Regions from separate parts of the Rhodococcus sp. 06-1460-1B genome, predicted to be linked through region 4. Evidence: riboswitches for the same ligand, from Rfam matches in the RefSeq annotation. Region 4 holds a riboswitch; each other region holds the start of a gene.

What was found. Region 4 has a riboswitch for S-adenosylmethionine ahead of CH268_RS15360 (aminotransferase class V-fold PLP-dependent enzyme). Riboswitches for the same ligand answer to the same signal wherever they lie in the genome.
Region 1: it holds a riboswitch for S-adenosylmethionine, as region 4 does, so the genes downstream of both, CH268_RS14605 (aminotransferase class V-fold PLP-dependent enzyme) here and CH268_RS15360 (aminotransferase class V-fold PLP-dependent enzyme) in region 4, are expected to answer to the same signal.
Region 2: it holds a riboswitch for S-adenosylmethionine, as region 4 does, so the genes downstream of both, CH268_RS19680 (amino acid ABC transporter permease) here and CH268_RS15360 (aminotransferase class V-fold PLP-dependent enzyme) in region 4, are expected to answer to the same signal.
Region 3: it holds a riboswitch for S-adenosylmethionine, as region 4 does, so the genes downstream of both, CH268_RS26420 (bifunctional o-acetylhomoserine/o-acetylserine sulfhydrylase) here and CH268_RS15360 (aminotransferase class V-fold PLP-dependent enzyme) in region 4, are expected to answer to the same signal.

The regions. Positions count from the first base shown of each region.
Region 1 covers NZ_NOYS01000026.1:29,256-31,451, reverse strand. The annotation lists gene CH268_RS14610 (Pls/PosA family non-ribosomal peptide synthetase) at 1-915, opposite strand, end outside; SAM riboswitch class IV at 1,111-1,226, shown strand; gene CH268_RS14605 (aminotransferase class V-fold PLP-dependent enzyme) at 1,281-2,196, shown strand, end outside.
Region 2 covers NZ_NOYS01000033.1:287,193-289,388, reverse strand. The annotation lists gene CH268_RS19685 (hypothetical protein) at 1-321, opposite strand, end outside; SAM riboswitch class I at 557-650, shown strand; gene CH268_RS19680 (amino acid ABC transporter permease) at 864-1,724, shown strand; gene CH268_RS19675 (amino acid ABC transporter ATP-binding protein) at 1,721-2,196, shown strand, end outside.
Region 3 covers NZ_NOYS01000043.1:270,481-272,676, forward strand. The annotation lists gene CH268_RS26420 (bifunctional o-acetylhomoserine/o-acetylserine sulfhydrylase) at 1-775, opposite strand, end outside; SAM riboswitch class IV at 930-1,052, opposite strand; gene CH268_RS26425 (MFS transporter) at 1,424-2,196, shown strand, end outside.
Region 4 covers NZ_NOYS01000026.1:189,574-191,769, forward strand. The annotation lists gene CH268_RS15355 (Pls/PosA family non-ribosomal peptide synthetase) at 1-1,109, opposite strand, end outside; SAM riboswitch class IV at 1,305-1,420, shown strand; gene CH268_RS15360 (aminotransferase class V-fold PLP-dependent enzyme) at 1,475-2,196, shown strand, end outside.

The sequences.
Region 1 (2,196 bases), 160 kb from region 4:
GCGGCCCTCGACGGCGAGCCGCTCGGCCAGCTCCGGCGGGCAGGCCTCGCCGCCGAAGATGAGCAGCCGCACCGCTTCCAGCGCTACTGCGGGCCACAGCGACGCGAGCGTGGGCACCGTCGAAACGACACTGATGTCGCGGGAGACGAGCCACGGCCCCAGATCGAAACCGGACCGCACCAACGACCGCGGCGCGGGCACCAGACAGGCACCGTGCCGCCACGCCAGCCACATCTCCTCGCAGGAGGCGTCGAATGCCACCGACAGACCGGCGAGCACTCGGTCGCCCGGACCCAGCGGATCCTTCTGCAAAAACATGCGGGCCTCGGCGTCGACGAACGCCGCGGCGTTACGGTGGCTGACTGCAACACCTTTGGGGGTTCCGGTCGAACCCGAGGTGAAGATCACCCACGCGTCGTCCTCGGGTGTGGGCAGCTCGGGCACCGGAGTACCGGCACCCAGTTCGGGCGCATTCTGTTTCGGCGCGGTGCCGGCAGCGATTCCGCCCGCAGTGACGATGGCCGTCACCTGCGCCTCACCGAAGACCAATTCGGCGCGCTCTTCCGGATCGTCGGCGTCGACGGGTACGTACGCAGCCCCGACGTCGAGGATCGACAGAATCGCGACATAGAGCGAGAAGGACCCCGACGGCATCCTGATGCCGACGCGGTCGCCGCGCCGGACACCGGCGTCGGCGAGCCACTGGGCGCCCTCAGCGATGTCGTCCAGCAGTTCGGCGTAGCTGACCGACACCGTCCCGTCGTCGATCGCGGGTGCATCCGGGAAGCGATCGGCGGTCTCCTGCAGTACGTCGATCAGTGTGCGGGCCGGCGGGGCAAGGGGCGAGCGGAGAAACGCGGCCGGAGCAGGTGCGATATCCGTGCTCGAACCCGGCAGATCGTTCTCTTGGTGCACAGGCAACCGGGTGTCCTTCTCGTTCGTTGGCAGATGACTCTTGTGGTGCTGGGGAAAGCAGCGCCGTTGGTTATCTCACGTTCTGTTTGCCAGCAGGTGAACGAGCGCGCCTTCCCACCGCGGAAATCCTACTGCTGTGTCGGAGCGATCCCCGGCTTGACAAAACCGTGGCGGGTTTGCCAGTGTCTTGACCACGGTCACGAGTACCAGCATCGAGCCCCGGCTTGCTGGTCGGCAACCCTCCTTCGCGGTGGGGTGCTCCGGGTGACGACCAGGCTGACACCGAACAATCGGTGCGGCAAGCGCGGACTCGTTCACGAATATCTTCCGTTGCGGGTCCCTCGAACGTGAGGGCTTGATCTGTCATGACGTCTGTACTTTCCCGTCCCTGCACCCCTTTTGCCCCTGTTTCCGGCACGGAGTTGCAGGTTCCGTTGGTTCACGGCGGCACGTGCACCTACGCCAATTTCGATTACGCGGCCAGCGCGCCTGCGCTGTCCGCAGTGACCGATCGGATCGCGGAGTTGCTGCCGTTCTATTCGAGCGTGCACCGCGGGGCCGGCTACGCGTCTCGGGTGTGCACCGCGGCGTACGAGAAGGCGCGTGAGACCGTGGCTGAATTCGTTGGTGCACAGACGAATTCAGTGGTCGTGTTCACACGCAACACCACCGATTCGCTCAATCTGTTGGCCGCGTGCGTGCCGGGGGATACCGTGGTGCTCGATATCGAACACCACGCCAACCTCTTGCCGTGGCGCAATCGCCGAGTGGTGGTCGCGGCATCGACGCTGGCCGAAACGCTCGCCCGGCTCGACTCCGAACTGGCTGCGAAACCTGCTGCGCTACTGGCCATCACGGGTGCATCGAACGTCACCGGCGAAGTGCTCCCCATCGAGCAACTGGCCGATCTCGCGCATCGCCACGGTGCCCGGATCGTCGTCGACGGCGCACAGCTCGTTCCGCACCGTCGAGTGGACATCGCCGCACTCGGTGTGGACTATCTGGCGTTCTCCGGTCACAAGCTCTACGCCCCGTTCGGCGCGGGTGTGCTTGTGGGAAGCCGTGATTGGCTCGACGCGGGCGAGCCCCACCTGGCCGGCGGCGGTGCCGTGCGCAGTGTGACGATCGAGCACACCGACTGGGCTCCCGCACCGCAGCGTCACGAGGCGGGAACGCCCAACGTGCTCGGAGTCGCCGCGCTGGCGGCGGCGTGCGAGGCCATCGCGTCGTTCGACGAGGATGCCGCGACGGCGCACGAGCGGGAATTGTCCACCCGATTGC
Region 2 (2,196 bases), on a different contig from region 4:
TTGGAACACCAGTGAATTCGAGGGGGACGCGAACTGCACTTCGACGTCTGCGGGCAAGGAGCGAACCAAGGACTCCGACATCGCCGACGCCTTCTCGGCCGTCAGCCACGGGTAGTCGGGGTTGTCGTACGTGCCTGGGTAGGAACCGGTCAGGAAGGAGAACGTCTCGCCGGCGGGAACAACGACGTCACAACCCGGTATGTCCTCGACCTCGGGTTGCGAATCATGGGTGATTCCGGCTGCCACACAGCCCGCGGTGACGATCGCAGCGACGACCACGGCGTCGATCCACACTCCACTACGCCGTATGTCGAGTCGCACACGACAAGCCTAATCGGTGATCGAGTGGCTCACGAGTAGTGCGCAACTCCCGGTTCCGGTCCGAAGACCTGTTCTTCACATCCAGCGGCCCGCGTCGAATCCGGCGGCTCGGTGCCGGGGCATATTCAGCTGACACTCGGCAAACATCGTCGGTGGCAAGGGTTGAAATCATAGTGATTGTAACCGAATGCGCACGTGCACTTGACTTTTCGATAGATTGTTCTGTACGTTCCTGTCACCATCCAGAGCGACCGAGAGACCTTGGCTCGATGACGTCGCAGCAACCCCGCCATACGGCGTGTGGGTGCTACCGCCAGGACCGATGGAGGCACGCCCGATGAACATCGGTATCTGTACGCACGCTTGACCGATCGGCGTACTCACAGCACGAAATCTTCGAAAGGCAACCCAGCGATGATCGCTGCCCATCCGACCCGGCGGTTCCGGTGACTCAACTCGACTCTCGTCCCGTTGCGGATACGACGGACGACATTCCCGACGAACAGCTCGTCGTTGCACGCACGTGGCACCCGTGGCGCTGGGTGATCGCGGTCGCAACGCTGATCGTGGTCGGTCAGTTCCTGCACGGCTTCGTCACCAACCCCGGCTGGGATTGGGGCACCTTCGCGCAGTACTTCACTGCAGCATCGGTGAAGTCGGCGCTGTGGTTGACCATCCAGCTCACCTTCTGGGGAACGCTGATCGGTTTCGCCATCGGTATCGGCCTGGCGGTGGCCCGGCTGTCCGACAATCCTGTGCTGCAGGTTATTTCCTGGTTCTACATCTGGGCCTTCCGTTCCATCCCGTTGATCGTGCAGCTTCTGTTCTGGTTCAATATTGCGTACCTGTACCAGACTCTGTCTTTGGGAATTCCGTTCGGTCCCAGCTTCTTTCAATTCGACGTCAACAGCGTCATCAGTGGATCGACGGCGGCCATCATCGGCCTGGCCCTGCACCAAGCGGCCTACTCCGCCGAGATCGTTCGGGCCGGCATCATCTCCGTGGACCAGGGGCAACTCGAAGCTGCAGCAGCGCTGGGTATTCCGAAGAGGCGGGAGTTCTTCAAGATCGTTCTGCCGCAGGCGATGCGAGGGATTCTCCCCAACGCAGCCAACGAGGTGATCAGTCTGTTCAAAGGCACGTCGATCGTGTCGGTGATGGCCATTGCCGAATTGTTCTATCAGGTGCAAGTCATATACGGACGCAACGGGCGCGTGGTTCCGCTGCTCATGGTCGCGACCGTCTGGTACATCATTCTGACGTCGGTGCTGTCGATCGTGCAGTTCTACGTCGAGCGGCACTACGCCAAGGGCGCGGTACGCAACATTCCGCTGACGCCGATCCAGCAGATTCGCCACAAGCTCTCCAACGTCCCCTTCGCGCCGAGAGGGGCAACCCGATGACCACTCTCGATGCCTCCACATCCACTGCCGCAACGAGATACGCGGTCGAGGTGCGCGGCGTCCACAAGTCCTACGGCGGGCTCGAGGTGCTCAAAGGCGTCGACCTCCTCGTACGTCCCGGTGAGGTGACCGCGATTATCGGCCCCTCGGGTTCGGGCAAGTCGACCCTGCTGCGCGCTCTGAACCATCTGGAGAAGGTGGACCAGGGCACCGTCCGGATCGACGGTGATCTGGTGGGATATCGGCGCAAAGGCAACAAACTGCACGAACTCAGCAACAGGGAGATTCTGCGGCAGCGTTCCCAGATCGGTTTCGTGTTCCAGAACTTCAACCTCTTCCCGCACCTGACGGTGCTCGAGAACGTCATCGAGGCCCCGATCTCGGCGCAGAAGCGCACGCGCTCCGAGGTCGAACCCGAGGCGCTGGCTCTCCTCGAACGAGTCGGAGTGCACGCCAAAGCCCACGATTATCC
Region 3 (2,196 bases), on a different contig from region 4:
TGGGGTGACGGCCCTGCGTCCAGTCGAACGTTCCGCCGTCGACGATGACGCCCGCGATCGCCGTGCCGTGACCGCCGAGGTACTTCGTCGCCGAGTGCACCACGATGTCGGCACCGTGCTTCAGCGGCTGCAGCAGGTACGGCGTCGCGACGGTGTTGTCGACGATCAGCGGAATGCCGTTCTCGTGGGCGATCGCCGAAATGCCGGGGATATCGAGAACGTCGTTCTTCGGGTTGGAGATCGTCTCACCGTAGAACGCTTTGGTCGACGGTGTGATGGCCGCGCGCCACTGCTCGAGATCGTCCGGATCGTCGACGAACGAGACGGTGATCCCCAGCTTCGGAAGCGTGTAATGGAACAGGTTGTACGTGCCGCCGTAGAGCCGCGGGCTCGAGACGATGTGATCGCCCGCCTCGGCGAGATTGAGAATGGCGAACGTTTCTGCTGCCTGGCCCGACGCGAGCAGAAGCGCTGCGACGCCCCCTTCGAGAGCGGCGATGCGCTGCTCGACGACATCCTGCGTGGGGTTGATGATGCGGGTGTAGATGTTGCCCGGTTCCGCCAGGCCGAACAGTGCGGCCGCGTGATCGGTGTTGTCGAACGTGTACGAGGTGGTCTGGTAGATGGGCAACGCACGAGCCCTGGTGGTGCCGTCCGGTGTCTGACCCGAATGGATCTGCTTGGTCTCGAAGCTCCAGTCGGCTGCGGGATCGGTGAACGGATCCTCGGTGGGTGCTCCGGTGGCGTCGACGACGTCGGGGGTCGAATCGGTCATGGCTGGTGATACTCCGTTTTCTCAGACGTGTTTTCTGTCGAATGAAGCTCGAGAACTCGAGCGTTACGGGGCGTATCGGTACAGCAACACATGAGAACCTCCTGACATGCCTCGGCCCGTGGGGACCGAAGATCAGTGGGTCCGCTTCGGAGCGGACCCGCGCTTGTCGATACGACACGGATGTGTTGCATCGGCCTGGTCGTTCACCCGGGGCACCCCACCGCGGTTGGAGGGTTGCCGGCCAGCAAGCCGGGGCTCGATGCTGGCACTCATGACCTGGCAGGAATCTTAGCGGGTACGGGTGTCTCGGGGGAACGAGGGCGCTCACGACCCTCGAGCAGATGCTCTGGTGAGGACAATCACCGCCCGACGACTCGAAAACGAGTCGCCTCGGGGAAGACAATGAACACGACGAACGTTGTGCCGTCCGGTCGGGCTGTACTGAATCGATCCACCAGGTCGTCGATTTACCAGGTCGTCGATCCACCAGCCCCTGGCCCGCTCTGTAATCCGATTGCTTACGAAGGTTGTTCTGCTGTGACTGTCACCGATTCCGCTCTCGCCAGAAACGTCAGCGCCGTGCGCGGCAAGGTGTCGAGTGGGTTGAGCGTCGGCCATCGACCGCACTCGACCCGCCGCAGGCTCGCCATGCTGGCCCTGTCCATCGGCGGCTTCGGCATCGGCACCACCGAATTCGCGTCGATGGGCCTGCTCCCGGACATCGCGACGACGATGGGAATATCGGAGCCGTCGGCCGGCCACATGATCTCCGCCTACGCGCTCGGCGTCGTCGTCGGTGCGCCGACAATCGCCGCTCTTGCGGCGCGTGTTCCTCGGCGCATGTTGTTGCTGGCGCTGATGGTGGCGTTCACTCTCGGCAATCTCGGGACGGTCTTCGCGCCGAGTTTCAACGAGTTGGTGGCCTCCCGGTTCGTGGCCGGTCTGCCGCACGGCGCGTATTTCGGCGTTGCCGCACTGGTGGCGGCGCACCTCGCTGAGCCGGGCAAACGAGCCAAGGCCGTCGCGATGGTGATGATGGGTCTATCGGTGGCGAACGTCGTCGGTGTACCGGTGGCGACCTGGATCGGCCAGGCCCTCGGGTGGCGAAGCGCATTCGCCCTCGTCGCCGTGATCGGGTTGCTCACCGTCAGTGCACTCGTCCTGTGGATGCCGCGACTCGACGCCATGCCGACCACCAGCCCGATCACCGAGCTCGGTGCCCTCCGCCGTGGCCAGGTGTGGATGACCCTGTTCGTCGGCATCGTCGGATTCGGCGGCATGTTCGCGGTGTACACCTACATCGCGTCGACCCTGACCGACGTCGCAGGCCTTGCCCGTGCACTGGTTCCGGTGGCCTTGATGATCTACGGCCTCGGCATGGTTGCCGGCAACTACGCGGGCGGTTGGTTGGCCGACAAGTA
Region 4 (2,196 bases):
TACCGCGCGAGTCCGACGCCGCCGATGACCAGCTCGCCGATCTCACCCACCTGCACGGGTAGTCCCGAACCGTCGACCACAGCCAGGTCCCACCCGTCGAGGGGAAGGCCGATCCGGACAGGGCCCTTGCCGTCCATGATCGCCGCACAGGCGACGACCGTCGCCTCGGTGGGACCGTACGTGTTCCAGACCTCGCGGCCCTCGACGGCGAGCCGCTCGGCCAGCTCCGGCGGGCAGGCCTCGCCGCCGAAGATGAGCAGCCGCACCGCTTCCAGCGCTACTGCGGGCCACAGCGACGCGAGCGTGGGCACCGTCGAAACGACACTGATGTCGCGGGAGACGAGCCACGGCCCCAGATCGAAACCGGACCGCACCAACGACCGCGGCGCGGGCACCAGACAGGCACCGTGCCGCCACGCCAGCCACATCTCCTCGCAGGAGGCGTCGAATGCCACCGACAGACCGGCGAGCACTCGGTCGCCCGGACCCAGCGGATCCTTCTGCAAAAACATGCGGGCCTCGGCGTCGACGAACGCCGCGGCGTTACGGTGGCTGACTGCAACACCTTTGGGGGTTCCGGTCGAACCCGAGGTGAAGATCACCCACGCGTCGTCCTCGGGTGTGGGCAGCTCGGGCACCGGAGTACCGGCACCCAGTTCGGGCGCATTCTGTTTCGGCGCGGTGCCGGCAGCGATTCCGCCCGCAGTGACGATGGCCGTCACCTGCGCCTCACCGAAGACCAATTCGGCGCGCTCTTCCGGATCGTCGGCGTCGACGGGTACGTACGCAGCCCCGACGTCGAGGATCGACAGAATCGCGACATAGAGCGAGAAGGACCCCGACGGCATCCTGATGCCGACGCGGTCGCCGCGCCGGACACCGGCGTCGGCGAGCCACTGGGCGCCCTCAGCGATGTCGTCCAGCAGTTCGGCGTAGCTGACCGACACCGTCCCGTCGTCGATCGCGGGTGCATCCGGGAAGCGATCGGCGGTCTCCTGCAGTACGTCGATCAGTGTGCGGGCCGGCGGGGCAAGGGGCGAGCGGAGAAACGCGGCCGGAGCAGGTGCGATATCCGTGCTCGAACCCGGCAGATCGTTCTCTTGGTGCACAGGCAACCGGGTGTCCTTCTCGTTCGTTGGCAGATGACTCTTGTGGTGCTGGGGAAAGCAGCGCCGTTGGTTATCTCACGTTCTGTTTGCCAGCAGGTGAACGAGCGCGCCTTCCCACCGCGGAAATCCTACTGCTGTGTCGGAGCGATCCCCGGCTTGACAAAACCGTGGCGGGTTTGCCAGTGTCTTGACCACGGTCACGAGTACCAGCATCGAGCCCCGGCTTGCTGGTCGGCAACCCTCCTTCGCGGTGGGGTGCTCCGGGTGACGACCAGGCTGACACCGAACAATCGGTGCGGCAAGCGCGGACTCGTTCACGAATATCTTCCGTTGCGGGTCCCTCGAACGTGAGGGCTTGATCTGTCATGACGTCTGTACTTTCCCGTCCCTGCACCCCTTTTGCCCCTGTTTCCGGCACGGAGTTGCAGGTTCCGTTGGTTCACGGCGGCACGTGCACCTACGCCAATTTCGATTACGCGGCCAGCGCGCCTGCGCTGTCCGCAGTGACCGATCGGATCGCGGAGTTGCTGCCGTTCTATTCGAGCGTGCACCGCGGGGCCGGCTACGCGTCTCGGGTGTGCACCGCGGCGTACGAGAAGGCGCGTGAGACCGTGGCTGAATTCGTTGGTGCACAGACGAATTCAGTGGTCGTGTTCACACGCAACACCACCGATTCGCTCAATCTGTTGGCCGCGTGCGTGCCGGGGGATACCGTGGTGCTCGATATCGAACACCACGCCAACCTCTTGCCGTGGCGCAATCGCCGAGTGGTGGTCGCGGCATCGACGCTGGCCGAAACGCTCGCCCGGCTCGACTCCGAACTGGCTGCGAAACCTGCTGCGCTACTGGCCATCACGGGTGCATCGAACGTCACCGGCGAAGTGCTCCCCATCGAGCAACTGGCCGATCTCGCGCATCGCCACGGTGCCCGGATCGTCGTCGACGGCGCACAGCTCGTTCCGCACCGTCGAGTGGACATCGCCGCACTCGGTGTGGACTATCTGGCGTTCTCCGGTCACAAGCTCTACGCCCCGTTCGGCGCGGGTGTGCTTGTGGGAAGCCGTGATTGGCTCGACGCGGGCGAGCC